Regions from separate parts of the Pontimonas salivibrio genome, predicted to be linked through region 1. Evidence: predicted binding sites of a transcription regulator. Region 1 holds the regulator's gene; the other holds the start of a gene.
The links. Region 1 encodes LexA, which represses DNA repair genes until DNA is damaged. Its sites were predicted from a motif close to TCGAACANNTGTTCGA; they were not measured.
Positions count from the first base shown of each region.

Region 2: the regulator LexA is predicted to act here: its motif matches at 7,317-7,332, upstream of recA (recombinase RecA).

Region 1 covers NZ_CP026923.1:1,188,759-1,198,917, reverse strand. The annotation lists gene C3B54_RS06025 (NADP-dependent oxidoreductase) at 110-1,138, opposite strand; gene C3B54_RS06020 (hypothetical protein) at 1,320-2,624, shown strand; gene hflX (GTPase HflX) at 2,659-4,296, shown strand; gene C3B54_RS06010 (creatininase family protein) at 4,328-4,879, opposite strand; gene lexA (transcriptional repressor LexA) at 4,948-5,583, opposite strand; gene C3B54_RS06000 (LysM peptidoglycan-binding domain-containing protein) at 5,790-6,122, shown strand; gene C3B54_RS05995 (histidinol-phosphate transaminase) at 6,174-7,286, shown strand; gene hisB (imidazoleglycerol-phosphate dehydratase HisB) at 7,283-7,882, shown strand; gene hisH (imidazole glycerol phosphate synthase subunit HisH) at 7,885-8,520, shown strand; gene priA (bifunctional 1-(5-phosphoribosyl)-5-((5-phosphoribosylamino)methylideneamino)imidazole-4-carboxamide isomerase/phosphoribosylanthranilate isomerase PriA) at 8,631-9,377, shown strand; gene C3B54_RS05975 (SseB family protein) at 9,364-10,116, shown strand.
Region 2 covers NZ_CP026923.1:1,347,347-1,366,429, forward strand. The annotation lists gene C3B54_RS06760 (DUF3293 domain-containing protein) at 1-350, shown strand, start outside; gene C3B54_RS06765 (DUF805 domain-containing protein) at 456-842, opposite strand; gene C3B54_RS06770 (class I SAM-dependent methyltransferase) at 940-1,563, shown strand; gene dapF (diaminopimelate epimerase) at 1,600-2,493, opposite strand; gene miaA (tRNA (adenosine(37)-N6)-dimethylallyltransferase MiaA) at 2,540-3,526, opposite strand; gene miaB (tRNA (N6-isopentenyl adenosine(37)-C2)-methylthiotransferase MiaB) at 3,531-5,054, opposite strand; gene C3B54_RS06790 (regulatory protein RecX) at 5,100-6,005, opposite strand; gene recA (recombinase RecA) at 6,026-7,108, opposite strand; gene C3B54_RS06800 (DUF3046 domain-containing protein) at 7,441-7,677, opposite strand; gene C3B54_RS06805 (helix-turn-helix domain-containing protein) at 7,717-8,037, opposite strand; gene C3B54_RS06810 (CinA family protein) at 8,158-8,742, opposite strand; gene pgsA (CDP-diacylglycerol--glycerol-3-phosphate 3-phosphatidyltransferase) at 8,747-9,451, opposite strand; gene C3B54_RS06820 (FtsK/SpoIIIE family DNA translocase) at 9,505-12,447, opposite strand; gene C3B54_RS06825 (ribonuclease J) at 12,541-14,220, opposite strand; gene dapA (4-hydroxy-tetrahydrodipicolinate synthase) at 14,239-15,216, opposite strand; gene C3B54_RS06835 (LuxR C-terminal-related transcriptional regulator) at 15,469-16,197, shown strand; gene thyX (FAD-dependent thymidylate synthase) at 16,213-16,947, opposite strand; gene C3B54_RS06845 (thioredoxin family protein) at 17,031-17,486, shown strand; gene C3B54_RS06850 (DUF4395 domain-containing protein) at 17,470-17,964, shown strand; gene C3B54_RS06855 (OsmC family peroxiredoxin) at 18,119-18,544, shown strand; gene C3B54_RS06860 (TIGR01777 family oxidoreductase) at 18,544-19,083, shown strand, end outside.

The DNA.
Region 1 (10,159 bases):
TCTCTCATGGCGAGACGATAGTGACGCCATGGGTCCCTTTGGTGCAACAAGCGTCACTCTGTGGAAAACCCGGCACACCGAGATGTGCTGGGTTTTTTGGCAGCTGTCGTTAGGCCGGGGGCAGATCGGGCATGTCCTCTTCAGGAGTGTTATCCATGCGCACCACGACTTTGCCCAAGACGCCCACCTCCTCGAGGTCGATGTATGCCTTTTTGAGCTCATCGAAAGGTTGTGTGCGAATGGGAATAATCAAGGAACCATCGGCAATTTTCGCCCCTAGGGCGTTGATGATGTCCCGGTTCAGGCCCACTCGGCCGACCGTGGGAACCCCGAATTTGGGGCCATCGCCAGAAATCGAATTGATGTTTTGGCGCGGGACACCCAGCTGGAGAGCGGCTTCGATCATCTCGTGACCAGAGTTATCGAACACATGGTGGAGCCCTTTGGGGGTGAATTCTTCCAAAGTGGCCACTAGGTCACCGTGGTAATCAACGGGAATGGCGCCCATCCCTTCGACGAACACGTGATTGCGCGGGCTTGCCGTGCCAATCACGACCGCTCCGAGGTCCCGAAGTAGTTGACACATCACCACTCCGACACCCCCGGCTGCGGCGCTGACGGCGACGACATCTCCGGGTTGGACGCGCTGTGATTCCACAGCAGCCCACGCTGTCTGTGCGGCGACGGGTAACACTGCCGCGTGATCGAATGTGATCCCGTCCGGCTTTGCCATGACGAGGTCGGCGGGGGACACGATGATGTCGGCCATCACACCTTGTCCGGTGCCCAGCACTTCTTGGCCCACTTCGACGTGGGTGACATTTTCGCCCACAGCAATCGCGATGCCAGAAAATTCGCGTCCAATGCGAGCCGGTAAATCAACGATCGGGGTGTGTCCTCGACGCATTTTGCTATCTGCGGGGTTCAGACCGGCGGCGATGACGCGGACCGAAACCTCGTCGGGGCCCGGATCACCTGGGTCTGGTTCGTGGACGAGAGTGATGACGTCTGGGGGACCGTAGCGGTCGTATTGCGCTACTCGCATGCTGGGGCCTTCTTTCTGGGCGCCTGCGGTTGTGGAGGGCAAATCGAGACGTCTTCTCGTGGTTTTCACCAGTGTAGTAGTGGCCTCTGACACCCGGGCCGGGGTGTGTGAGGGTATGTGACCCACTCGCGCCGGCTAAAAAACCGCGTGCCCGGGTAACCTCGGCGGGTCCAAGTCTCGCGATCGGCTTCTTTATCGGAAAAAACCGAAGAAAAGAAAAAACCGAAGAAAAAAAGTCTTGAACTTTTTTCGAGTCTCTACTTAACTGTGCGCCATGTTGACCCGATGGCGAGTCACGACAGATGGGCTACACCCTGAGGGTGTGTGGCCACCACACAAAAACGCCTCCCGTAAAGCCCGTGGCGCACAGCTTCCTCAGGGTCGCCCTGATTCCGGGCGGCCCTTCTTCGCTTTCCGATTCCCACTCACTCTGGGGGTTGTACTCGCTGCGGGAATCGCCGTGGCCGGCACCGTGGTGGCACCACCACTCTGGGCCACAGGCAGCGAATTAGAAGACGACTCTGCGGTGATGATCGGCTCTGACGGGGTCGTCTACTCGCTCAACATCGACACCGCCGTGGCCACCGCGGTGGACACCATTTCCGGTGACACTTTTGGCTACACCGTCACCGGCCTTGAAGCGGACCCCACCACCAACACCCTTTATGCCGTCAATCAGTCGATGGACGCCAACGTGTTGGCCTCCATCGACTACGACACCGGAATATCGACACTGATCGAATCCGACTACGGACCTGACGAAGTACTTGACGCCCTCGATCGCACCGAAGACGGCACCTTTTATTTAGCTCACGTGCCAGACCTCGATGGTGTGAGTGCTCACCTGTCCACACTGTCCATCACCGACGGTGCTTACGCCGAAATCGGCACCACCGACCTAGCGGGGGGGGGGGGGGGTAATCAGTACGTTTCAGCCCTCGTCTCGGTAGCTGACACCCTTTACGCGTTTATTTCCGGAGGAGCTGACGCGCTCTACCAGCTTGATACCGATACGGCTGAGCTCACCCTCGCACAAAGCGCCAGTGGCGACATGGCCGGAGTCACCATCGTGGCGGCAGATAACACCGCCGATGACACCGTGTATTTACTCGCTCGAGAAACCGACAACAGCCTGTCTCTTTACACCAACGACTTAGCGGGAACCAGCACCCTGGTCGGGGCTATCAGTGGGCTGCCCCTTGGTGTCGACGCCGGCAACTTCGCCATCGCCACCCTGCTCGAGAGGGAACGCGCAGAAGACGACACCGAAGAATCCTCCGGACACGACTCCGGAGGCAGTGAACCAGGTGGGAGCGGGGGAGGTGAGCGTGAGCCGGAGGACTCCGACGGTGTTGACACCGTCCTCACCTCGCCGCTCCCACCTGCCAGCGCACCACAACTTGCCCCCACCGGACCGGTTCTTGCGTTAGGGCTTGGAAGCACACTGGTCGGCTTAAGTCTTGGAACGGGGGTGGGTGTGCTTCTCGGGCTTGGCATTACTGCCGCCCTGGTTGGACCAGGTGGCTTCTCACGGGCGAGGCGTGGAAAACATCCTCGCGCCCACAGCGAACGACCCTAGAGCGGACGGTGCGCTCGCAGTACTCTGTAGGCACATGAGTGAATCGTCCAAGCGGGTAGACCCCATTGATCGAATTCTCTCCCGCGCGCCCGAAATGACAGACTCTGCGCCCCGCGCCACCGTATTCCACATTGCGGATGATGCCGCCGGTGAGTCCGACACGGTGAGTGCCTCTGCTGTGCTCGGTGCCGAAGAAAGAGACCGACCTCGCACAGCAAACGCGAGCGCTGATCCCACAACCGGCGATCTGGACCTGGAAGCCAGAAGTGGTCTGCGCCGTGTCGGAGGGCTTTCCACCGAACTCGAAGACGTTACTGAGGTGGAATACCGCCAACTTCGACTAGAAAACGTCGTGTTGGTGGGGGTGTATCGACACGGGGACATCGTTGATGCCGAAAACTCGCTGCGCGAATTAGCGCTGCTGTGTGAAACAGCTGGCGCAGCGGTCATTGACGGTGTCTTGCAACAGCGTGATCGACCAGACCCCGCCACCTACCTGGGTAGTGGAAAAGCCAGAGAGCTTGCCGACCTGGTCGCCGATGTCCGCGCCGACACCGTCGTGGCCGATACTGAACTGGCTCCCAGCCAGCGCCGTGCCCTAGAAGACGTGGTGGGAGTGAAAGTGATTGACCGCACAGCGGTCATTTTGGACATTTTTAGTCAACACGCAAAAACCCGTGAGGGTAAAGCCCAAGTGGAGCTTGCGCAGCTGCAGTATCTGTTGCCACGTCTTCGTGGTTGGGGTGCGTCGATGAGCCGCCAGGCTGGTGGTCAAGTCGGTGGCGCCGGAGCCGGAATGGGCTCACGTGGTCCCGGTGAAACCAAAATTGAACTAGACCGCAGGCGCATCAACCAGCGCATGGCGAGGCTTCGAAGCCAAATTGCCGGTTTTGCTCCTGCGCGCGCGGGAAAGCGTAAAAACCGGGAGCGAAGCAATATCGCTTCGGTCGCAATCGCGGGTTACACCAACGCCGGTAAATCCTCACTGCTCAATCAACTCACCGGTGCCGGCGTGATGGTTCAAGACGCCCTATTTGCCACGCTCGATCCGACGGTGAGAAAAGCCCAGACCCCCGATGGCAGGCCCTACACACTGAGCGACACGGTCGGTTTTGTTCGCTCCCTGCCCCACCAACTGGTCGAAGCGTTTCGATCCACCCTGGAAGAGGTGGCCGATGCCGACGTCATCGTCCACGTTGTCGATGGTTCTCATCCCGACCCTGCCGCCCAAATCCACACCGTGAGGCAGGTGATTATCGATGTGGGGGCGAGGGATATTCCAGAAATTATCGTGTTCAATAAATCCGACCGGATCGATTTTGACCGCGAAGTGGAACTGCGCGGGTTAGAACCCGGTGCAGTGTTTGTCTCAGCCTCCACAGGTCAGGGAATTGACGCCCTCCAAGCGGCAATCGCCGACGTGCTCCCGCGGCCGACCCTGCACCGCCACCTGCTCATTCCTTATGACCGCGGTGACCTGGTCGCCCTCGTCCACGACACAGGGGACGTGCTGGCGACCTCCTACGACACGTCAGGCACCAGCATGGAGGTCATGCTGGACGAGAAAGCTCTTGCCGCGCTGGAAGATTTCGTCCTGGACAATGACAGCACTCCCACGGCACCAGCCCAGTCGGCCACACAGTCGGCCACAGAGTCGGGCACAAGGTCTTAGTCCGTTGCTGTGATGGCTGAGGCCTGCGGCCTCACTGCTCAGAGTGTGCTTCCAGGTAGCCGTCGTCGCCTGGTTCGCTAAACCTCAACGCGTCCACCGCCTGGAAGGTTGCCTCAGGGCCGTGTTCAATCGCGACCCACACTACGTGTGCTCCGGCGGTGCGCAGGGAGCGAAGGATGGGGCTTAGGGCTTCGCGGTCATCGGCGGTGGAGACCACGATGACCTGATCGGCCCAACCAAGAAGTGAGCTGATGGTGTCCGAGACCACCTGGTGGAAACCCTCCAGCGAAAGATAGGCCTCACCGGGTGGGGTGTGGGCGCCTGAGGCGTTCGCGCTCGGTCCAAGCCACAGGGTGGGGGTTGTCCACCAACTCGCCACTTCGGGAATGGCGGCGTTTAGTTCCGCTCGAATGCCCGATGCCGCCGCTTCGACGCGCAAAATGTCTGAACCCAGTGGGGCATCGCCTGCACCTGAATGCAGACTGGCGATTGGTAAGAGCACCCTGAGTGCGCCATCAGGATGACTCGACCGGACGCTCGCGAGCTGTTGTGCACTGGAGTGGAGAAGATCACGACCTGACATGGTGGTCAGGTTACTCCCGTGGTGTCCCCACCAACAGGGTGTCGCGAGTACAGCGTGCCGCTAAGGCCCTAGTCGACCTTACGCAGGACGGTGACGACCTTGCCCAGAATGGTGGCTTCATCACCCAAGATGGGTTCATAGGCTGAGTTTTGGGGCAACAGCCAGGTGTGGCCATCTCGCTGTTTAAAGACCTTGACTGTGGCTTCGCCGTCAAGGAGAGCAGCAACAATCTCGCCATTTTCTGCAGTCTTTTGTTCCCGAATGACCACGTGGTCGCCATCGCAGATGGCGGCGTCAATCATCGAATCTCCGACCACGGTCAACATGAACAGGTTGCCGCTGCCCACCCACTGGGTGGGCAGGCTGACGATTTCTTCCACGTGCTGTTCGGCGGTGATGGGACCACCGGCGGCGATGCGGCCCACCAGGGGGATTGGCACCATGTTGTCTTCCAAAGAACTGACGGGGGCGACTGGCGCATCGGCTTCGGGGGTCAGGCGAATGAGGACCTCGAGGGTTCGCGCCGTGCCGGGGTGGCGCCTGATGTAACCGGCGCGCTCAAGCTGGCCCAACTGGTGGGACACGCTCGAGGTTGATGTGAGGCCGGTGTTCTCACAAATCTCTCTCATGCTCGGGGGAACCCCCCTGGAGTCGAGACTGTGCTCGATAAAGGCCTGGATGCGCTGCTGCTGTGGGGTCAACATAAGCACCAGGTTAGCGCGTTTCGAACACTTTTGTGAAACATTCTTTCGAACGTGTCGCGCCAATGTCAGTGGTCCCCGGTGAAATTATCTGCGTTCGGTAGTTGACAGCGTCAGCATTCGAACATATATTCGAAACAGAGATTCGCTCCCGATCCTCCCGGCCGAGGATCGGGAGCGGAACTCAACAGCCAGACAAGGAGAACACCATGTCCCTCACCACACTGACTAGCCCCGCCCCGACTGCCAGCGCGCCGCTTCGTATTACCCGGCGCGGACGCCTCGTTCTCGTGGGCCTGATTTCTCTGCCCGTGTTGGTGATGTCTTTGCTCTTTGCCACCCCGGGTGCTCAAGCAGGCGCGGAAGACGGCACCGTTGAGCTCTACACGGTTCTCGCCGGCGAGTCGCTGTGGGACATCGCAGAGGACATCGCACCGGAACAAGACCCGCGCGTGGTCATTGATCGTCTGCTGAGTGCCAACGGTCTGACAGCAACAGGACTTCAGCCGGGTCAACAGCTGATTATTCCCTCCGGCTTATAGGCTGCAGCGATAACCCCCAACCTCGGGGCTGGCGGCCCGTACGATGGGGTTGTGGAACTTTCCGACCTGCCCATCCGAGATGACCTTCAAGGGAAATCTCCCTACGGTGCCCCCATGATTGACGTTCCCGTCACGCTAAACGTCAACGAAAACACCCACAGTGTTCCCGCCGAGGTGCGAGCGAGCATCCTTGAGGCACTTTCTGGGGCACTGGAGAACATCAATCGCTACCCGGACCGCGAATTTGTCGCCTTGCGCCTGGCGCTAGCCGACTATGTGAACGACGGTGCGAAAGGGCACAGCGCGCCGGTCACCCCCGAGTCAGTCTGGGCGGCAAACGGGTCCAACGAGGTGTTGCAACACGTCCTGCAGGCTTTTGGTGGTCCGGGGCGAAGCGTGTTGGGCTTCCCGCCCACCTACTCGATGCACCCCATCATCGCCGAGGCCACCGGAACCCAGTGGGTCACTGCTGCCCGCGACGCCGATTTTGAGATCTCTCCTGCCACCGCAGTGGCTGCCGTAAAAGAGCACCAACCCGACGTGGTGTTTTTGTGTAGCCCCAACAACCCCACCGGGACGGGCGTGTCTCTGGAAACCATCGAAGCCACCTACGACGCGAGTGATGCGATGGTGCTCGTCGATGAGGCCTACATTGAATTCGCTCCGGATGATCACCCCTCAGCCCTGCGGTTACTAGAAGGCCGGCCGCGGCTGATGATTTCTCGCACGATGAGCAAAGCCTTCGCCTTTGCCGGGGCACGGCTTGGGTACCTGATTGCTGATCCAGCCGTAAACGACGCGCTCCGACTGGTGCGACTGCCCTATCACCTCTCCGCCCTCACCCAAGCAGCCGCCACCGCTGCCCTAGCGCACCACAGCACCATGCTCGCTACCGTCGAGCAAATTCGAGAGCAACGAGACCGCCTTGTGACGGAACTCACCAAAATGGGCTACACCGTCTGGCCATCGCTGGCGAACTTTGTCCTCTTCGGGGGAGTGGTAGACCCTCACGCCACCTTCAGGGGCCTTCTCGAGCGTGGGGTTCTCGTGCGAGACGTCGGAATCGAACACACCCTTCGGGTGAGTGCGGGCACACCCGAGGAGACCAGCGCTTTTCTTGAGGCTCTCAGCGATGTTGACGCGCTGGCTAGACTGGAGAAATGACTAGAAGCGCCAGCATCCAGCGCCAGACCAGTGAATCCACCGTCAGTGTGAGCCTGAACCTGGACGGCACCGGGGAAAACAGTATTTCTACCACGGTGCCCTTTTTCGACCACATGTTGACCGCACTGTCCAAGCACTCATTGATCGACCTCACCGTGGAATCCCACGGGGATACCGACATTGATGTCCACCACACCGTGGAAGACACGGCCATTGTCTTTGGTCAAGCACTGCGTGAAGCACTCGGCGATAAAGCCGGCATTTCACGCTTTGGTGATGCCCTGGTGCCGCTCGATGAGGCGTTGGCCAGAGCGGTCGTTGACGTATCCGGAAGGCCCTACTTGGTGCACACCGGTGAACCAGAAGGGTTCGAACACCACCACATCGGGGGTCACTTCACCGGTTCTCTGGTGCGCCACGTCTTCGAAGCCATCACCATGCACGCCATGTTGACCGTGCACGTGAGTGTGTTGGCGGGGCGAGACCCCCACCACATCGCGGAGGCCGAATTTAAAGCCTTCGCCAGGGCTCTGCGCAAAGCGATTGCTCCCGACACCAAAGTGACGGGTATTCCCTCCACCAAAGGGGCGCTCTAGTCGTGGCAACCACACCCCACGTCGTCGTCTTTGACTACGGCTCGGGAAATGTCCACTCTGCGGTGAAAGCGCTCGAGCGGGCCGGCGCCAGTGTGTCGCTCAGCGCCCATCGCGAAGACGCCATGAATGCTGACGGCTTAGTGGTCCCCGGAGTGGGGGCTTTCGCCTCTGTAATGGAGGCACTGGGTAAAAAGCGTGGCGGCGAAATCATCGAACGCCGACTCGCGGGCGGACGGCCCGTATTGGGTATTTGTGTGGGATTGCAGATCATGTTTGACCGCGGGGTGGAACACGGTGTGGACACCCCGGGTCTTGCGCAGTGGCCCGGTGTAGTCGAAAAACTTGATGCTCCGCGGCTGCCGCACATGGGCTGGAATACCGTGGATGCCGCGAGCGGCAGCGACCTTTTTGCCGGTGTCGAGCACGAGCGTTTCTACTTTGTGCACTCCTACGGCGTGACCCAGTGGAGTCTTGAACCCGGCCCACAATTTGTGGCCCCGAAGGTGAGTTGGAGCGAACACGGCCAACGGTTCGTGGCCGCAGTAGAAAACGGCCCACTCAGTGCCACACAGTTTCACCCCGAAAAATCGGGCGATGCGGGAATCCAGCTCTTGACCAACTGGCTCGGGCGCCTATAGTAGGTGGGTCAGTCCGGCCTGTGCCCCTAAGGGAAGAAATGGGCCCGGTTGCTGCATCTGAACACTCTGAACGCTTTCCGACGCGACACTGAGGGAAAAATCCGCACACTATGGCCGTTTCTTCTACCCCCAAGTTGGTCCTTCTGCCCGCCGTTGATGTCGCTGACGGCAAAGCCGTCCGACTCACCCAAGGGGAAGCAGGCACAGAAACCGCCTACGGCGACGCTGTCGCCGCCGCGGAAGAGTGGGCCCGCCTGGGAGCCGAATGGATCCACCTGGTCGACCTCGATGCCGCGTTTGGTCGCGGATCCAACCGCGGCACCATCAAAAAGGTCGTGAAAGCGGTAGGGAAGAAACTCAACGTCGAACTCTCCGGCGGAATCCGTGACGACGAGTCGTTAGAAGACGCCCTCTCCACCGGTGCCGTGCGAGTAAACCTCGGTACAGCAGCCCTAGAAAACCCTGAATGGACCGCCCACGTCATCGCCGAATACGGCGATGCCATCGCGGTGGGGTTGGATGTGCGCGGCGAAACCCTCGCCGCCAGGGGATGGACACAAGAAGGCGGCAACCTTTTTGATGTGCTCGAGCGACTAAACGACTGCGGCTGCGCACGTTTCGTGGTGACAGATGTGACCAAGGATGGCACCATGCGTGGACCCAACGTGGAGCTGCTTCGCCAAGTATTAGAAAACACCGACCACTCGGTGATTGCCTCGGGAGGTATTTCCAGCCTCGATGACATCGCCGAGTTACGCGAATTGGTGCCGCTGGGTCTTGAGGGAGCCATTTTGGGTAAAGCCCTCTACGCCGGTGCCTTCACGTTGACCGAAGCGCTCGACGTTGCAGGCCGCTGACTCAGCAGGAATCCCCTTTGATGGCCGAGAATTTCGGCCACACCCCTTCGCGGGCGATGATGGCAGCGCGCCGGAGCGTGTAGCCGAAGCGCTCGATCGTTGGTCCAGAGACCCCTCCGGGGCTGCGCAGTCAGAAGTAGTCGAATCTCTTCGAGACAGCCGTGTGCTCGTGCCACTCATTGCCGAAGCCGGAGATTTTGGCCACACTCCTGAGGGGCGTGTGGTGGAAAAAACACAAGAGCTCTCGATTGTTACCGTCGAAGGTCCTGACGGCCAGCCAGTGGGCCTCATGTTTTCTGATGTGGAATCGATGGCGAATTGGCGGTCAGAGGCGAGACCACAGCCGGTGGAAGCGCTCCGCGCTGCCGCCTGGGCTCTAGAAGAAGGCCTCACCCGGTTGGTCATCAACCCGACCACTTCCACCGAGTGTGTTCTTCGCCGAGGGGCTTTGGTCGCATTAGTGGCCTCACAGCCCTACACGCCGCCGTGGGAAGACCCCGAAGTGCTCGACGCCATTGTTCGGGGGTTAGGCAGTAAAGGGATCCTGCTTTCCGTGCGAAGCGGCTGGGGTGAGCCGCCAGCACCGGGGGCTGACCTCATCGTCGAGGTGGGTTTAGAGCCGGGTTTGAATCACGCGGAACTTGCCCAACTCCACAGCCAATGGTCGAGCGCGTGGGGTGGGGAAGTGGTGTTAAACCAGAGAGTTGACGGCATGCGCCTGGAAATTATTGCCCTCTAGGTCAGAAAACCTGGTTGTCGTGTCGCGCATTGTTCGGGCTGGA
Region 2 (19,083 bases), 160 kb from region 1:
CGGAAGCGTTCATCCTGACCGCCGAAAACCCCGAATCTTCGGGAGAGTTCACACCCGAAGAAAATGCAGCCGCCACGGCGAGTCTTGCCCACGAATTAGACCACTCAGGGCTGATCACGAGAGCTTGCCCCGGATACGCCCTGGACTCCGACCACGTCGAACCCGGCTTTGCCGTAATGGCTGCCGCGGACAATTCTGACTTGATGCGGGAGTTCACCGTCGATCTCGCCAGGAGTTACCGGCAAAACGCGATCTTCCACCTCACCCAAAAAGGCCTTGGCATCATTGGAGTCCTTAGACCCGAGTTGCAGGCCTTTCGCACAGTGCGAATTACCCCACTGGCGCACTAGTCCAGCGCCCCACGGGCCAAATCGATAACGGTGCCCGAACACCAGACACCTCCACGCAAACACCATCACCCACGGTGCAGCCCCCACACCGGCCACAAGGCACGGCTAAACCGACGTGGTGGGGGGAACTCTGCCCGGTGGCACATCAGTAACCACGTTATGCGGAAGCTTCGCTGGTTGGGCAAAGAGGACAGCCAACACGATCAAGCCCACAAACGGCAGCAGGAGGAAAAACAGCCAGGCCCAGCTCAGGCCAGCGTCACGCAGGCGGCGCACTCCGACCGCCAGCGAGGGCACGATGACGGCAAAGAACCAGGCAACACCGAGACCACCAAAAATCGCGCTGGTTCCGGAAGAGACCAGAAAGCTGAAAAGCGTGAACCACCAAAACTCGGACCGTGATGCACGCCCGGAAAATTCCGCGTATTTGCGAAACACGGTCTGGATCGCCTGACCGAAAGACATTTCAGGGGCGGGAGTCATTGTCGTCATGAGCCAAGGGTATTACTGAACCCTTGGCGGTGGCTTAGACAAACCTTGGAGGTATCGCTACGGGAAGTGAGCAATCAGCAGAAGTAGTCTTAACCCTGTGGCGACCGAGCATTACTTCTCTGAAGACCCCGACTCGGCCCGCCATGAGCGGAGCGTGGCTTTAGAACTGGCCGGGCGCAGGGTGGAACTACAGACCCTTTCCGGCACCTTCTCGCCAGAGGGGCTCGACCGGGGCACTGCAGCACTGCTTCGACACGTTCCCACGCCGACGGGTAACACCCTGGTCGATGTGGGATGTGGCTGGGGGCCACTCGCAGTCACCATGGCCACTATGGTCCCTGACGCCACCGTGTATGCCGTCGATGTCAATACCAGAGCATTAGAAGCCTGTGCGGCAAACGCCGCGAAGCTCGGCCTGGACAACATTGAGGCCTTCACCCCCGACCAGTGGGAGGCTCGTACTCCTGACACTGCCCCCATCGACACCATTTGGTCCAACCCCCCTATTCGCATTGGGAAAAAAGCACTCCACGAGTTGCTTCGCACGTGGCTTCACCGACTGGCACCCGAGGGCCAGGCCTGGCTTGTGGTTTCCAAAAGCCTTGGCGCGGAAACGCTGTTGCGCTGGATTAACACTGAACACGATGGGGCGTTTCACGGCATTCGCGCGGCCCGCGATAAAGGTTTCTGGATTCTCCACGTCACCCCCACAGGGTCCTGAACCGGAGACGTCGCCCGGCGTAAAGCGTGAGGGTAGTTAGACCTGCACTTCAGTGGCAAACACGTGCACAGCGGGCCCTGAAAGGGCCACATGTTCGCCCTCTTCTGTGGGGAACATTCGCACCGAAAGTTGCCCCCCGGGGACATCCACGCGCCAGTGGTGAGGCGCAGCATCGCCCACAAAATGGCGCGCAGCGAGAGCGGCGGCAGCTGCTCCGGTTCCACAGGAGAGTGTTTCTCCCACACCACGCTCATATACCCGCATGCGAATGTGACCGACACCGTCAGTAATGAGGGGATCTTGAGGCACCACAAACTCGACGTTCACCCCGTCTTCGGGAACCGGGCGCACGTCAGGTAAGGCCGACAAATCGAGTGCGTCCAGCTCGTCGTTGCTCGCCACAATCACCACCGCGTGGGGGTTCGGGACCGAGAGTCGAAGGGCCGGGCGAGGCACATCCAGACCGGGTACGTGCACGAGTGTCTCAGTGTCTACCAGCTGCCAACGGCCCAAGTCGACTTGGTAGTGACCGCTGTTCGACACGGTGACGTCTCGCACACCGCCCCTGGTGGCAATAGGCAGCGTTTGGCCGGATGTGAGAGCAACTAAGTCGTGTCGAACAAGAAAGTCCACAAACACCCGAATGCCGTTTCCACACATTTCCGCGAGTGACCCATCGGCATTTCGGTAATCCATAAACCAGGTCGCCTCTCGCTCTTCTGCCAACAGTGCTTTCACTTCGGGCGAGTCAGCTGTTCGTGCTGCACGGAGAATTCCATCCCCTCCGACACCGCGGTGTCGATCGCAAAGGGCTTGGACCTGTGCGGGGGTCAAGTCGTAGAGGCCATCGGGGTCAGCAAAGACCACAAAATCGTTACCTGTTCCGTGGGCTTTTTCCACCGGGAGGGTCTGTGCGGGAGTCGATGCCATACCCCGAGCCTACAAAGCAAAGCGCGATGTATCGCGCCAGGGGTAATTACCCCCGGCCTCTCTGACTGGCGGGCTGTAAAAAATAGTCGGCAACTTCCGTTTCCACCGAGTCGCCGCTGGCGTTGATCCAGTGAATATTCTCATCTCGTCGAAACCACGACATTTGTTTCCTGGCATACCGTCTGGTGTGCTGAGAAACCTGCTCTTTCGCCTCAGGCTCGGATGTTTCACCATCCAGATGATCAATCACTTCTCGGTAGCCAATGGCTTGAGCTGCCGTCTTTCCCAACCCGGCCTCTCGCAGTGTGCGCACCTCGTCGACGAGTCCCCGCTGCCACATCTGTTCCACCCGCTGGTTAATGCGAGCATCAAGCCATTCCCAGGGGCCGGCAAGGCCCACTACCCTGCAGGGTTGGAACCACCAGGACCCTCTTGCCGCAAGGCTCGCACTGGGTGGCTCCCCAGTGAGTTCCATAATCTCTAGGGCACGAACAACCCGACGGGGATTGTGCACATCAACGGCGTCTGCCACCTGGGGGTCCTTTTCGCGCAGTAGCGCCACCAGGGACACCAACCCCTTGTTCTCGAGTTGGGCCTCCAGTCGGTCTCGAATCTGTGGGTCGTGGCCTGGGAAGCGAAAATCGTAAATCACCGAGGAAACATAAAGACCAGAGCCTCCCACCAGTAGAGGCACCACTCCCCTGGCCTGCGCGTCGACAATAGCCTCCCTGGCCATTCGTTGGTAGTCCTCGACGCTGGCTTCAGCGGAAGGCTCCCAGGTGTCGAGGAGGTGATGGGGTACCTGTGCCCGTTCTGTCGGGCTGGCCTTCGCGGTGCCAATATCCATGCCCCGATAGAGCTGCATCGCATCAGCGCTCACAATTTCCACGCTCAGACCGCGCTGTGTCGCCGCCTTTGCGACAGCGATTGCCGTGGCGGTCTTACCCGTTCCTGTGGGTCCTACCAGTGCCCACATTGTCGGGCTAGCCATCATGTGCGCTGAAGCCTGGTCGACCGGTGAGGAAGCGGCCACCGGCCTACTGGTCTCTTAACCGGATGGGCAGACCCAGCGACACGGGACCCGATGCCGCGGAAGCTGGTGTGGGGGCACCACACGATTCGGCCTGGGCGCGGTCGTAGGCATCCCCCGCCCGGGTGCGTCTCACCGGGAAGCCTTCAGGGCTTTGCGGGTCGGCAATGAGGAAAAATGGCCGGGCATCGCTCACGGTGGCATTCATCACATCGCCCGGTCGAGGGGGCTCTTGCCCTTCAGCTAATCCGACGTGAACCAATCGGCCGTCTTGGGCCCGGCCGGACACTCGGTGGGTGTCCTCATTTTTTCGACCCTCACCCGTAGCGATCAGCACTTCCACATCACGCCCCAGCTGTCGCTTGTTTTCTTGCCAGGACATATCGTCTTGGAGTGCCACTAGGCGCTCAAAGCGCTCCTGCACGATTTCTTTGGGAACCTGGTCGGGCATTGTCGCGGCCGGGGTTCCTGGTCGTATCGAATACTGAAAGGTGTACGCGCTGGCGAAGCGCGCTTTTCTCACTACTTCGAGAGTGTCTTCAAAGTCTTGTTCGGTCTCCCCCGGGAACCCCACGATGATGTCGGTGGTGATGGCTGCGTGGGGAATTTTTTCTCGCACGCGATCGAGAATGCCGAGGAATTTTTCACTGCGGTAACTGCGCCGCATGGCTTTCAGGATGGAGTCAGAGCCAGACTGCAGCGGCATATGAAGCTGTGGCATGACCGAGGGGGTTTCCGCCATCGCATCAATCACGTCATCGGTGAATGCCGCCGGGTGCGGGCTGGTGAAGCGAATGCGTTCAAGGCCCTCAATGTCGCCTGCCGCTCGCAGGAGTTTTCCAAAAGCCCCGCGGTCGCCAAATTCGACACCGTAAGTGTTGACGTTTTGGCCCAACAGCGTGACTTCGAGCGCACCGTCGTCGACCAAGGCTTCGACTTCGCGCAGGATATCTCCCGGCCGACGGTCTTTTTCTTTACCGCGCAGGCTGGGCACAATACAAAATGTGCAGGTGTTGTTACACCCCACCGAAATACTGACCCAACCGGAGTAGGTGCTCTCTCGTTTGGTCGGCAGTGTGGAGGGGAACACTTCCAACGCTTCGAGGATTTCGACCTCGGCCTGCTGGTTGTGCCTGGAGCGCTCGAGGAGCGTGGGAAGAGAACCCATGTTGTGGGTACCAAAGACCACGTCGACCCAGGGAGCCCGCTCCACAATCCCGGACTGATCCTTTTGAGCCAAGCAGCCGCCGACGGCGATCTGCATTCCCGGCTTTTCGCGCTTTTTTTCGGCAAGGTGGCCGAGTGTTCCATAAAGCTTGTTGTCGGCATTTTCTCGAACCGCGCAGGTGTTAATCACAATGACGTCGGCTTCTTCACCGGCAGCTGCTTCGTGAAAACCTGCCGCTTCCAGGGAACCCGCCATACGTTCAGAGTCGTGAACGTTCATCTGACACCCAAAGGTCCGCACTTCGTAACTACGGCCAGACCCAAACAGATTCGGCGCGTCGGACTGGACTTCGGCCTCGCTCAGGGTCTGGGTGTGTGCACTCACCCTGACAGTCTAAAACCCGGTGGCCTAACGGCGGCCCAGTGGGGTGACCCATGCACTCGCGGAGTCGGGTGAGGGGGAAAACCTCACACCGCGAGTCGAACCACTATCCGGTTCGATGTCAGGTCCGCCCTCTGGCTCATCGACGACCATGCCCACCACGCGGTAGACCTCGGGCCCTTGATACCCACGGCGGGCAAGGAACCCCACCAGTCGACGTACCTGAACCTGGCGATCAAGGCCGCGAAGTACCCGCATCCTTGAGCGTGCCAACTCTTCGAGTGTGTCGTCGCTCACCTCATCGAGACCACCGACTACCTGGTCGATAATTCCTCGGGGAATACGCCTTTTCACCAGAGCCTGTTTGATTCCGACAGGGCCCATCTTTTTCGACTCGCTCAAACCTTGTGCGAGGTCGTGGGCTAGCTGCGCATCATCGATCAGGTGCTTATCTTGCAAACCGGCGATTACCTCGTCAATCGCCCAGCGCTCCACCCCACGATCGGCGAGCTTCTGTCGAAGCTCAGCTTCGGATCGTGCCCTGGCAGCCAAACTGCGAAGAGCAATCTGACGAGCAGTCGCGAATGCCGAATCGTCCACAGCGCCATCGGAGCCATGGGAGCCATCCTCCTCGGACGCGCTCTCCTCCACACCGCTAGGAGCTCCCTCGCTAACGAAGGGTAACCCCGCCATGGCGCGCGCCTGTTGCAGGTCAATGACCTGCCCCGGCCACAGCGGGACAGGTTCGCTCGACTCGGGTTGCACCCCCGGTTGTTCATGCTGTGGGGGCTGAGCGTCGTTCGTACCCTCTGGGGAGCCGCTGTCCGATTCAGTCACGGGTGCTGTGGCACTGCGGGGGAAGGCGATGACTTCCGCCACACCCTCCCCTGCAGTGCCCTCTTTGCTTGGGCTGTCTTGCGATGAAGTAGTCATAAGAGCTGGCTGGGGAAGCCTTACGCGCTCTTCTCAGCGCGTTTTTCTTCTAGCGACTCCACAACGGCTTCCACGCCATCTGCTTCGGCCACGTTCTCGCCCTTAATTTGGGCGATACCGAGCTGCTCGAGAATGCGGCGTTCGATTTCGTTGGCGATCTCGGGGTGTTCCAGCAGGTAGCGTCGGGCATTTTCTTTACCCTGACCCAACTGGTCACCCTCGTAGGTAAACCAGGCACCGGACTTGCGCACCAGGTTGTGCTCGACACCGAAGTCGATGAGGCTTCCCTCTCGGGAAATACCGATTCCGTAGATGATGTCGAATTCGGCTTGCTTAAACGGCGGCGCCATCTTGTTTTTGACCACCTTGACCCGAGTGCGGTTACCGACCGCATCGGAACCCTCTTTCAGGGTTTCGATGCGTCGGATGTCGAGGCGCACTGAGGCGTAGAACTTGAGAGCTTTACCGCCTGAAGTGGTCTCCGGGCTTCCAAAGAAGACACCAATTTTTTCCCGCAACTGGTTGATGAAAATCATCGTGGTGCCGGTGGAATTCAGACCACCGGTCAGTTTACGAAGCGCTTGGCTCATCAACCTAGCCTGCAGACCCACGTGGGTGTCGCCCATTTCGCCTTCAATTTCAGCGCGAGGTACAAGCGCAGCGACCGAGTCGATCACGACGAGGTCGACTGAGCCGGAGCGCACCAACATGTCCGCAATTTCGAGGGCCTGTTCACCGGTGTCCGGTTGGCTGACCAGCAATTCGTCGATGTTCACACCGAGGCTTTTGGCGTATTCGGGGTCGAGCGCGTGTTCCGCGTCGATGAAGGCGGCAATACCGCCTTGGGCTTGGGCGTTGGCGATGGCGTGGAGCGTCAGGGTTGTTTTACCCGACGATTCCGGTCCATAAATCTCGGTGATGCGACCTCGGGGCAGACCTCCCACTCCGAGCGCAACGTCTAAGGCAATGGAACCGGTGGGGATGACAGCAACGGGTGCGCGTTCTTCCGAACCCAGGCGCATCACCGAGCCTTTTCCAAACTGGCGGTCAATCTGTGCAAGAGCGGCGTCTAGCGCCTTCTCGCGGTCGGAATTTTGGGTCATGATGACTTACTCCTCGCTCATTGTGGGTGGCTGCCTATCGGCTGTCGTCCTCCGCGTGGCCCCGTAAGGCCCTTGGTCTCTCGACAAGGCGTTGGGGTGTGACAGAAGCGGCCCCACGGTAGCCGGCCACCACCGACACTTGTCGGTCCTGGCCCACTTCTGTGGGAAACGACAGGCCATCACGCCCTGGGGACGAGGCTAGTGCCATTCGAACGAATATTCGAACAGCCGCTCTGCGGCGTGTCGATAACGGTGTCGATAAGCCGGCGTTCGAGACCTGGCAGCCGACACTTTCACGACCACGCCACAAAGCTCTACACGGCGAGGACTTTTTAGGCCGGCGCACCCTCTGGCGGTTTTGCAATACCCACCCCGTAGCGCCTCGGACCAGCGACATCCATTTCGTCACACAGTGCTTTCCAGACCACGGCGGGGGCATCTCCGCGAGAAAGTGCCTCCTGGGCGGTCACACCGCCCAGGGCGCGCATCACCAGATCGCGCACCAGGGTGCGCCCACCGGTGACACCAAACTCATCGGCTACGGCACGATCGAATTCGCTTCGCGTCACAGTATTGAGCGTCGCTGTCGCACGGTGAGCAGTGATGCTCTAGCGCTGGCTGGCACCCACGGGACCGAGGTCGCGGTAAAGCTCGTCGGGCAGGGTGTCTGGAACGTTGGAGACGGGGGTGAGCTCTTCAAACATGGAGAGTCTCTCGCCGACTTCAATCAAAATTTCTGACAGCGGCGATTCGAGCGCTTCAGCGATCGATTGAAGAACTTCGCTGCTGGCCTCTTTCTGGCCGCGCTCGATTTCACTGAGGTAGCCCAGAGCAACGTTTGCTCGCCCCGCTACTTGGCGCAGGGTTTTACCACGCTGCAGACGGTAGTCACGCAACACATCACCAATTTCGTGTCTCATCAACACCACGGGGAACACCTCCTTCTTAAACCGTGAACCACACTCTAACCAGTTTTCCTTGCCATCACTCGGGTAAAACCCTGTGACCATTCTGTGTAGCTACTGAAGATAACGACACTCCGCCACATTTTATTCCCGAGTATTGGTTCTTCCAGGAGGCGCTTCAGGCGAAGCCTGCAGGGCGCGTTGTAGTAGCCCTAGCCCAAAAGACACAGTGGCTTCGCGCACCTGGGCTCTAGAGCCCACAAGGCCCAACTTTTCTTCCCAGACTCTCCCATCGGGGCTCACCACCGCAATAAACACCAAACCGGCAGGTGCACCGGAAATGGGATCCGGATCGGGTCCTGCCACTCCGGTAGTCGACACCCCCCACACGCCAGAGCCAGAGCCAGAGCCAGAGCCAGTAGCGTCACCCCTCAAAGAACTCTGCACTCCCCTGGCCATGGCCACGGCGACTTCCGCCGTCGCGGCACCGGTAGTGGCCAGTGTTTCTTCATCCACACCCAACAGGTGGTGTTTCACCGTGTTGCTGTAGGCAACGACACCACCCAACATGACAGCGGATGCCCCCGGTATAGCCACCAGGGCCGAGCACAGGTCACCCCCGGTGAGTGATTCCGCACACGCCACCATCTCACCGCGGGTGCGAAGCAGCTCCACCACCAAAGCGGCGTCGCCTTGCTGAGGAAGAGTGTCGTTACCCACCTGGTTCACCCGATTAGGCGGTATCTGCCCGAGAGGAATCAGCGCCAGGATCAACCTCCGGATCGACACCGGTCAGCCGATCTCCGCGCAATGCGCGGATGAGGTAGTCAAGACCTGTTACTACGGTGAGTGCCACGGCGATGATCATCAGCACGTCGTTCAACACGAACACCCAGTCGCCAAAGAGGAGCCAGGTGGGGGCCAGCCAAGAAGTCAAGGCGACCGCCTGGGACACTGTTTTTGCTTTGCCACCTCTCGAGGCGGGAATGATTCTGGTGTTGGCCACCACCAGTCGAAACACGGTAATCCCCAGTTCACGACCCAAGACCACGATGACGACCCACCAGGGCAACTCCGCCAGAAGCGCTAAACCCACAAACGCCACACCGGTGAGGGCTTTATCGGCAACCGGGTCAAGGAGAATGCCGGAACTGGTCACCAGGTTTCGACGCCTGGCTAAGGCCCCATCAATACCGTCGCTGGAAATGGCCAGAATAAACACGGCGGCAGCTGCCCACCGCCAGACACCCCACTGGCCGTCATCGAGCAGTAACCACCACAGCACGAGGGGGGCAAAACCTATGCGGATCACGGTGATGATGTTCGCCAGGTTGCCGGCACTAACCGGGCCATCGCCTGCGGACACCACACGCCCGCGGAAGCGGGCAGTGCCTTTGGCACCGGAGCCGGTGTGTGGTGAGGCGGTCTTATCGGCCATCACACACCTCCCGAAGACTGACCGGTGACATCGCGGGTGAGCCAGAAAAGAGCTTAGAAACGCTCCGACTCGTTTGCATCCTCACCATCGTACTCGGCACGAGTGGGGTCAAACTCGCCCGCATCGTGAGCTTGGTGGGCACTGGCAGGCTTCGGCCGAGCAATGTCAGAGTGCGCCTGCTCGCCGCCACCACCACCAGCGTCGCCACTGTCAGGGCTTCCCTCGATACCTGGTGGAGGGCTCATGCCCTCTGGTGGTGTGGGAATGTCGGCGGGGTCTAACTCAATCGTGAGTTGTTCCTCTGGAGCTGGGGCAGGTGTGGGGGCGGGGGCCGCCACCTGCTCACCGCGCAGACGGGCCAAAGCCGCGGGAAGCTGTTCGATCGCGACCAACACTTCACGGGCTTTTGACCCTTCGGAGGGCCCGACAATGTCTCTGGATTCCAGCAGGTCCATGAGGCGCCCGGCCTTCGCAAAACCGACACGTAGTTTGCGCTGAAGCATGGAAGTGGAACCAAATTGGGTGTTTACCACCAGTTCGCAGGCTTGCAACAGCACATCTAAATCGTCACCAATGTCGGCGTCTGGTTTGGCCTTATCGACGGCCTGTGCTTGAACGTCGTGGCGGTATTCGGGTTCTGCTTGGCGCTTCACGTGGGAGACCACTTGGTGGATTTCATCCAAGTCCACCCAGGCGCCCTGGACGCGGGTGGACTTATTGGCGCCCTGGGGAATAAACAGGGCGTCGCCTTGACCGATCAGGCGCTCCGCGCCCGGTTGGTCGAGGATTACTCGGGAGTCGGTCATGGACGAGACGGCAAAACCCAGACGTGAGGGGATGTTGGCTTTAATCAGACCGGTCACCACGTCGACGCTTGGTCGCTGGGTGGCGAGCACCAAGTGGATTCCAGATGCTCTGGCGAGTTGGGTGATGCGCACAATCGAATCTTCCACATCGCGGGGGGCGACCATCATCAAATCGGACAGCTCATCGACCACCACGAGCAGGTAAGGGTAGGGCTCGAGGGTGCGGTTCAGACCAGGGGGTAGTTCGATGGTGCCGTCGATGACGGCCTGGTTGAACTCGTCAATGTGCTTGAAACCAAAACTGGCGAGGTCGTCATAGCGCTGGTCCATTTCGGTGACCACCCAGGAGAGCGCTTCAGCAGCCCGTTTGGGGTTGGTAATAATTGGGGTGATGAGGTGTGGAACACCCTGGTAGGCGGAGAGTTCCACCCGTTTGGGGTCGACCAGAATCATCCGCACCTGGTCGGGGGTGGCCCGCATCAACACGGAGGTAATCATCGAGTTGATGAAGCTCGATTTTCCAGACCCGGTGGCACCGGCCACCAACAGGTGGGGCATTTTTTGAAGGTTGGCGGCAACAAAACCACCTTCGACGTCTTTACCGAGTCCCATCACCAAGGGGTGGGTTTCATTCTCGGCCACACTGGAGCGCAACACGTCACCGAGGGTGACAATGTCGCGGTCGGTGTTAGGTATTTCCACACCGATTGCCGATTTGCCGGGAATCGGCGACAGAATGGTCACTTCGTTGCTGGCAACCGCGTAGGAAATGTTCTTTTCTAGGCGGGTGACCTGTTCGACTTTCACCCCGGTACCCAACTGCACTTCATAGCGAGTGACACTGGGGCCCCTGGTGAAGCCCACCACCGTGGCATTCACACCGAACTGTTCAAATACTTGGGTCAGTGACGCGACCACTTGGTCGTTCACGCTACTGCGCGATTTCGCAATAGAGCCGGCTTTGAGTAGCGCCATCGGGGGTAGGGTGTAGGGCCTGGCGGGAGGCTTCGGAGCCGCGCTGCCCGGCACGAGAGCCGGTTCGTCGTCTGCTTCTAAACCGACGGCAACCTGGTCGCCGTCTTGTTGACCAGAGACTGCGTCTTCGGCGGCACTGAGCGCATCCCAGACGCCGGTGTTGCCCACCGGCGAGGCGTGATCCGCACCATCTGCTGCTGGGCCGGTCGCAGCACCACCTGATTCACCGTCTGGATCAGTGTTTTCTTGCTGTCGACCACGGCGCCACCACGGGATATTTGAGTCGTGATCAACCGGCATCGTTTCTGCCAGGTCGTCGATATCGACGTATTCGACGTCGGCCTCACCGACCAGATCCGATCCGGCCTGCTGTTCGTTTCGCTGGGCAACGAGGTCTCGTTTACTGGCCCGGGCCTCGGCCCAGGCGCTCTTTCGATCCTGCCAGGAGGCGGCGATTTCGTCGGGGTGTTGGCCAAAGAGGTAGGCATAGGCCTCGATTAACCGCGAGCCAATCTGAGCCGGTGGGGTTTTGGTGAGCACCAACAAGGATCCGGCAATCACCACCACTAAGACGGGCCAGGCAATCCAGAGTGACCCGGCACCGAGAAACACCAACGCTTCGGCAACACCGAAACCCAAGACTCCCCCAGCTTGGCCAAGGGTCTCCAGGCTTGCCTCGCCCACAACAGGGCGTCCTGCTTCCAAGTGGCTGATGCCGGCCACTGCCACCATGAAGAGCGTCAGGCCAATGCCGATCCGGGCATTGGCTGCTGCTTTGGTGGGGTGTCGAAACAGCCATATAGCCAGTAGTAACAGGATGAAGGGAAGCGCGAACGATAAACGACCAAAGAAGCCGGCGAAGGTGTACAGCGAGAAGGTAGTCGCCCAACCCACTCCGTAGTTAAACCATTCGATGACAATCCCACCCGTCGCCAATACAAACAATGCGAAGGGCACACTGTCACGGCGGTCATCCGGGTGGACAGGCTCGAGCGGGAAGAGTCGAAACACGGAGCCTGTGGCTTGGGAGACAACGCGCCAGGCTTTAGAAAACCCCGATTCGTAAGGCGTGGTCACCGGAACGGGCGGTGTGGATTGAGGGTTTCTCACAATCCGTCTGGTCTTCGGCAGCTCAGTATCGGGTACGCGGGGTCGACTGCGGGGCGTGCGCCCCGTTGTTCCCTGCACACGCGCGGTCGTGCCCTTTGTGGCCATGGATTTCAGGCTAATCCCGTGGGGCTCTCTGACCCCGGAGGACACGCGACTGGGCCAAAGCGCGCCCTATCGACCCAACGCTAAATATTGCCCTTATGCCTCGATCACGATCGGCACAATCATGGGCCGCCTGCGATGTTGGGTGTTCACCCAGCGGCCGACCACCCGGCGGACTACTTGGCTAAACCCGTGTGGGTCTCTGGTGCCCTGACCGGCGGCTTCCTCGAGGGCTTTCAAGATCGCGGGGCGGACATCGTCAAAAACGGAATCGTCCGGGGCGAAGCCCCGGGCGTGAATTTCTGGTCCGACAATGATCTTTCCGGTTTGAGCGTCGATGGCGAGGAAGATGGAGATGAAACCCTCTTCGGCCAAAATGCGTCGGTCTTTCAAATCGGCGTCAGTGATTTCTCCCACGGTCGAGCCATCCACGTAAACAAAGCCGATGTCGATTTGGCCGGTCTGCTTCGCACGACCCTCCACGAGGTCCACCACGGACCCGTTTTCACAAATCATCACGTTGTCTCTCGGCACACCGGAGTCGACGGCGACTTCGGCATTCGCCCGAAGGTGCCTTGCTTCACCGTGGATGGGCATCACATGTCGGGGTTGGACAAGGTTGTAGACGTAAAGCAACTCTCCGGCTGCGGCGTGGCCGGAGACGTGGACTTTGGCATTTCCTTTGTGGATCACCTGAGCGCCGAGGTCAATCAGCCCATTAATCACCCGGTAGACAGCATTTTCGTTTCCGGGGATCAGCGATGACGCAAGAATCACGGTGTCGCCTTCGCCGATGGCGATGGTGGGGTGTTCACGGTTGGCCATCCGGGAAAGTCCCGCCATCGGCTCGCCCTGCGAGCCGGTAGTCATGTAGACGATTTTGTCGTCTGGCATATCGGGTGCCTTTTTGGCGTCAATGAGAGCGCCTTCTGGTACCCGAAGGAAGCCCAACTCTTTGGCAATACCCATATTGCGCACCATGGATCGACCCACGAGGGCCACCCGGCGGCCGTTTGCCACCGCGGAATCAATCACCTGCTGCACGCGGTGGACGTGGGAGGAGAAGCTCGCCACAATCACCCGGCGCTTTGCGTGGTGGACCACTTGTTCCAATACGGGACCAATCCCCCGCTCCGCGGGGGTGAAGCCTGGAATGTCGGCGTTGGTGGAGTCGGCCATCAGCAGGTCCACCCCTTCTTCGCCGACCCGGGCAAAACCGCGCAGGTCGGTCAGGCGACCATCCAATGGCAACTGGTCCATTTTGAAATCTCCCGTGTGCAACACGGTTCCTGCAGTAGTGCGAATAAACAGGGCCAGAGCATCTGGGATGGAGTGGTTCACCGCCAAAAATTCCACATCGAAGGGGCCAAGCTTTTCCCTTGTGCCCTCTGACACGGTCAGTGTGTAGGGGGTGATGCGGTGTTCTTTGAGTTTCGCTTCAATGAGCGCCATGGTGAGTGTTGAGCCGACCAGGGGAATATCGTCCCGGATTTTCAACAGGTAAGGCACGGCACCAATGTGGTCTTCGTGTCCGTGGGTCAACACGATGGCTTCAATGTCGTCTATGCGGTCCCTAATGGGAGCAAAATCCGGGAGGATCAAATCCACCCCGGGTTGGGTTTCTTCAGGGAACAACACCCCCGCGTCGACGACGAGGAGTTTTCCACCCAGTTCAAAGACGGTCATATTCCGCCCCACTTCACCAATTCCGCCCAGCGGAATAATGCGAAGTGTTTCGGAATTTAGTGCGGGGGGATCGAGCAGAGGTTGGGCCACCGTGGGCTCCTTCAATATTTAGCGGGTGGTGCCTGCCACTTTGGGCAGTGCGCCGCCGGCGGCCGCGTTGCGGTCGGGACGGAAGTTAGAAAAGTCGACTCCTGGGACACCGGATACTTCATCGATGTCGGCTTCGATAATGGCCGCCTGGTCGTCTTCTGGACCCACCAGGGGCAGTCGCACCCGCGGTGACGTGATGTGACCCAGGCCGTGGAGGATGTATTTGGTGGCCACCGTGCCAGGTACGTGGGTCATCGTGGCCCGGACGAGGGGCTCCAGAAGCTTGTGGGCCTCTGTGGCCTCCGGCAGGCTGCCGCGGTTTACCGCGTCCACCATGATCCGGTAGGGCTCAGGGGCGATGTTTGCGGTGACACTGATCATGCCCACTCCCCCAATGGAGAGGGTGGGAAGGGCATTGCCGTCATCGCCGGCGAAATACATCAGGTCGGTTTCGTTTAACACCCGGCTGACTTCCATCAGATCGCCCTTGGCGTCCTTCACGGCAAGGATGTTGGGGTGTTTTGCCGCACGAAGAATCGTTTCGTAATTGATGGGCACACCGGTTCGGCCCGGGATGTCATAGAGGATGACGGGTAGGTCAGTGGCGTCGGCAATCAGACGGAAGTGGGTGAGAATGCCCGCCTGGGTGGGCTTGTTGTAATACGGGGTGACCACCATGACCCCATCGGCGCCCGCTTTTTCCGATGCCTTATAGAGCTCGATGGCGTGAGCGGTTTCGTTGGAACCACCACCGGTAATGATCTTGGCCCGACCGGCAGCGACCTGCTTGCCCACGGTGACCAGTTGCAGTTTTTCTTTATCCGTCAAGGTGGAGGTTTCACCAGTGGTGCCGGTCACCACAATGCCGTCAACGCCCTGGTCGACAAGCCCCGCCATCAACGCTTCGGTTGATGGCCAATCCACTTCGCCTTCGGCGTTCATGGGAGTCACCATCGCGACGAGGACCTGACCGAAGGGGTTTTCTCGAATACTCACAGCCTCCAGGCTACCCGGCCCTTGCGTCGGTGTCGTCCACAGGATGCTGCGCACGCTGCGGGGTCTACCGAGGCCGCTCGGCGCCCCAATCACTGAGGAAAGCGGGTAAAAACCAGATTGACCGGGTAAAGCATGCAGAAGCCCGCGCATTATCTGAAGAAACGTCGCCTCAAGCGGTTACGTTCAGCCACACAGTGTCCTGCGGAACACTCCAGCCAGGGACCACCGCAACAGACGTAAAGGACTGCCCCCATGACGCAGAGGGTCGATGCCGAAGCGCTCATCGACTCCGGCATTCTCGAGTGGCCGCGGTCAGGGTCCGGCACAGCACACTCAGCAGACCAAGCCCTCGAGCGCTACTGCGCCCATCTCGTGATCAAAGTGTTCGGCCAGCCTCCCGCGAGCGGTGCCGCTGTCCTGCGTGTCACCGAGCGAGCCCAATGGATCTACCTGGGGGGCTTTGGAAGTACTCACGACATCTCAGACTCCCTCGGAGGTGACCCCTCAGCGTTCGGCACCTCCTACCTCGCCGCTCTCCGGGAGGGCTCTCAGCACATACCCCTCGAGCCTTCGCCTAGTGGAACACGACACTTAGTGGGAATCGACTCGCCCTATTTAGGTGTGATTGCCCTCGACCTCACTGCAGCCCTCTCCATCAGCCCAGGAGCCTTTGAGTTAATCAAACACAGCACCCAATTTTTCTTAGGGGGCCTTCCTCTCACAGAGAGCGCCGGAGGAGTGCGTCGTTTCAGTGGGGATGCCGAATCCTTTTTCTCCCCCCGGCAGTACGAGGTTCTTCAGCTGGTCGCTGACGGAAAGTCCAATACCGAAATCGGCAGAAAACTCTCGATTAGTGCCTCGTTGGCCAAGCTCGAAGTCACGTTTCTCATGCACGCGCTTGGGGCACGCAACCGGCTCGACGCGGTGGTTCAGGCCCAGCGAAGCGGACTGCTTCCCATTTCCTCCACCCGCGCCGAATAGATCGTCGCTATGAACCTACGGCGCAACGCGTCCGTTCGCATTGAACGTTTCAGCCGTCATCGGCATGAGGGGCTCCCAGAAGGCTTCCATCTTTTCGGCAACCATTTCGATTTCTCGCTGCGGGAAGGACGGGAAATGTGTGCCTTCACGTGTGGTGCGGAGGCTTAGAAAGTTCATCAGCGAGCGCGCATTCATGGTCACGTACATGGACGAATACAGCGAGACGGGCAGTGACACTCTGGCGACTTCCCGGGCGATACCCGCATCGAGCATGCGGGTATACGCCTCGTAGCCTGCGGTGCAGGCGGCTTTGATTTCGTCGACGGCCATCTGGTGTTGTTCACTCGTGCCGTCTTCAAATTCGTAGGCGCCAGGTTTTCCCACCTGGACGAGTTTGCGCTCAGGACCGGGAACATAAAACACGGGACGCAGTTCCCGGTAGCGACCAGATTCTTCGTTGTAGCTGGCAATACGGTGTCGCATGAATTCGCGAAAGACAAAGATGGGTGCTTGCACGTAGAAGGTGAGCGAGTTGTGCTCGAAGGGCGAACCGTGTCGATCGCGCATCAGGTAGTTGATCAGCCCACGATCACGTTCGGTGGCTTGTTCACCGGCGGCAGCCCCTTCAAGGGTTTGCTCGCCCTGGGTGGATACCCGGGCAGCAAAGATCACATCGGCGTCGGAGGCCTGATGGCGGACAAGCTCCACGGTGACATCGGAGCGAAAAACGATTTCGTGATGTTCTGACACCCCTTCAGCATACGCAGACAACCTCCCGTCATTCTTTGTCACACACTGGCATCAGGGAACAACTGTGAATAGCGTTGTGGGACATGGATTCGACCCTCAGCATGTTGTTGATCATTGGCCTGGTCGTTCTAGCCAGCGCAGTGGGCGTCATCTGGCGTGCCACACGGTCACGGGTGAGCGCCCCGGGGAGTTCTGAGACGTCACCGCGGGTGCCGTCTGGCTACCTCGCGGTCGGAAAAACACTCACCATGTTGCAGGTCTCAGCACCGCTGTGCTCATACTGCGGTGCGATGCGAGGCATTTTGGCTGCCGCTGCCGAGCGCGACCCCCAGGTAGGACACGTCGAATACGACGTGTCGGAGATACCCGACGTGATCGAGTCGTTCACGATTCGACGCACACCGACGACGTTGTTGGTGTCCGCATCAGGGGATGTGCTTTTCACACTGGAAGGCCCCACGCCGCCTGGTGTGGTGAGCGATCACATTCACCGTGCCTACGAAGAAATCCAGAGGAGATCCGATGAATACCTCATCTAACCGCCCCGGTCAGATTGATCCGCGCGGGCCGCGCTTTGGCGCGGCCATCACCAGTGTGTTGCTTCTGGTGGTGTTAGCCCTCGTCCTGCCCGTTGCCGACACCCCCGCCTTTGATGGTGCCTGGTGGCTGTTTGTGGTCATTACTGCGCTATTTGCCTGGGGCACGCTTCTGGGGCCCGGCAAACACCCATATGGGGCATTGTTTAAGGCCCTTATTCGCCCCCGCCTCGCTCCACCTTCTTACCTCGAAGATCAAGCACCACCTCGTTTCGCCCAACTGGTGGGCTTGATAGTGAGCGCCGTAGGGATCACCCTGCATGTACTTGCCGTCCCCTACGGGCTAGTGATCGCCGCAGCGGTGGCGTTCCTCGCGGCGTTTTTAAACGCCGTATTTGGCCTGTGTCTGGGGTGTGAGCTCTATAACGTCCTCCTTCGCCTGCGTCGGGGTAGAGCCCCCGCAGGCCCTTCCACACCCTGAAGGGTGGGAAGTTCCTGAATACCACTCGCCAAAACCGTCAGATAGTGGTTGCATTAACTCGTCTTCGAAGAGCCTCGGCTCTGACCAAGGACTCCCGCAGAAAAAGCGCGGACTATCTCGTTCACGCCACCACCCCCAAGGAAGGGACACCACGATGGCTATTACCAGCGAAGCACGCACCCACTGGGAAGGTTCACTCACCGAAGGCCACGGTCAAACCAGTTTGCAATCCTCTGGAGCTGCCACGTTCGATGTGACGTGGGCAGCACGCTCTACCGGGGAAACGGGTAAAACAAACCCTGAAGAGCTCCTCGGTGCTGCGCACTCAGCCTGCTATTCGATGGCACTCAGCCACGCCCTTGGTGGTGCCGGCTACACCCCAGAATCCTTAGACGTGACCGCCGCGGTCACCTTCGTTCCCGGTGAAGGCGTGACCGGTTCACACCTACTCCTGGTGGCGAGCATTCCCGGTCTTGCAGAAGACGAATTCCACCGTTTCGCTGAAGAAGCCAAAGCGGGATGCCCCATCTCGCAAGCCCTCGCCGGTGTTCCGATCACCCTGGAGGCGAGTCTTAAGTAATGCCACTCCTCCAAAACCCCGCAGAGACCCTGCGGGTGCTGGTTTCTGGTACCAGTGGCCTCATTGGCACCCCCCTAGTCGAGCGCCTTCGAAGCCGTGGCCACGACGTCCACGTGTTGGTGCGCCGCGAACCACACGATGCGACCGAACACCGCTTTGACCCCGCCACAGGTCAGATTGATCAGGGCATCGTCGACCACGTCGATGTGGTCATCAACCTCTCCGGTGCATCAATTGCAAAACTGCCGTGGACGGCCGCTCATAAGCGCGCCATCCTGGACTCCCGCATCGACGCCACCGGCACAATTGTCGGCGCCATTAAGGAGTCCCCCACCCCACCACACAGCCTCATCCAAGCCTCCGCGGTGGGCTTTTATGGCGACCGCGGCGAAGAAGAACTCAGCGAAGACTCCGAACCGGGCTCTGGCTTCCTCGCCGAGGTCACCCAGGCCTGGGAAGGTGCCACGACCCCGCTCGAGGGGTCATCGACCCGTGTGGCACTGGCCCGGACGGGTTTGGTCATCGCCCAGGGCGGAGCG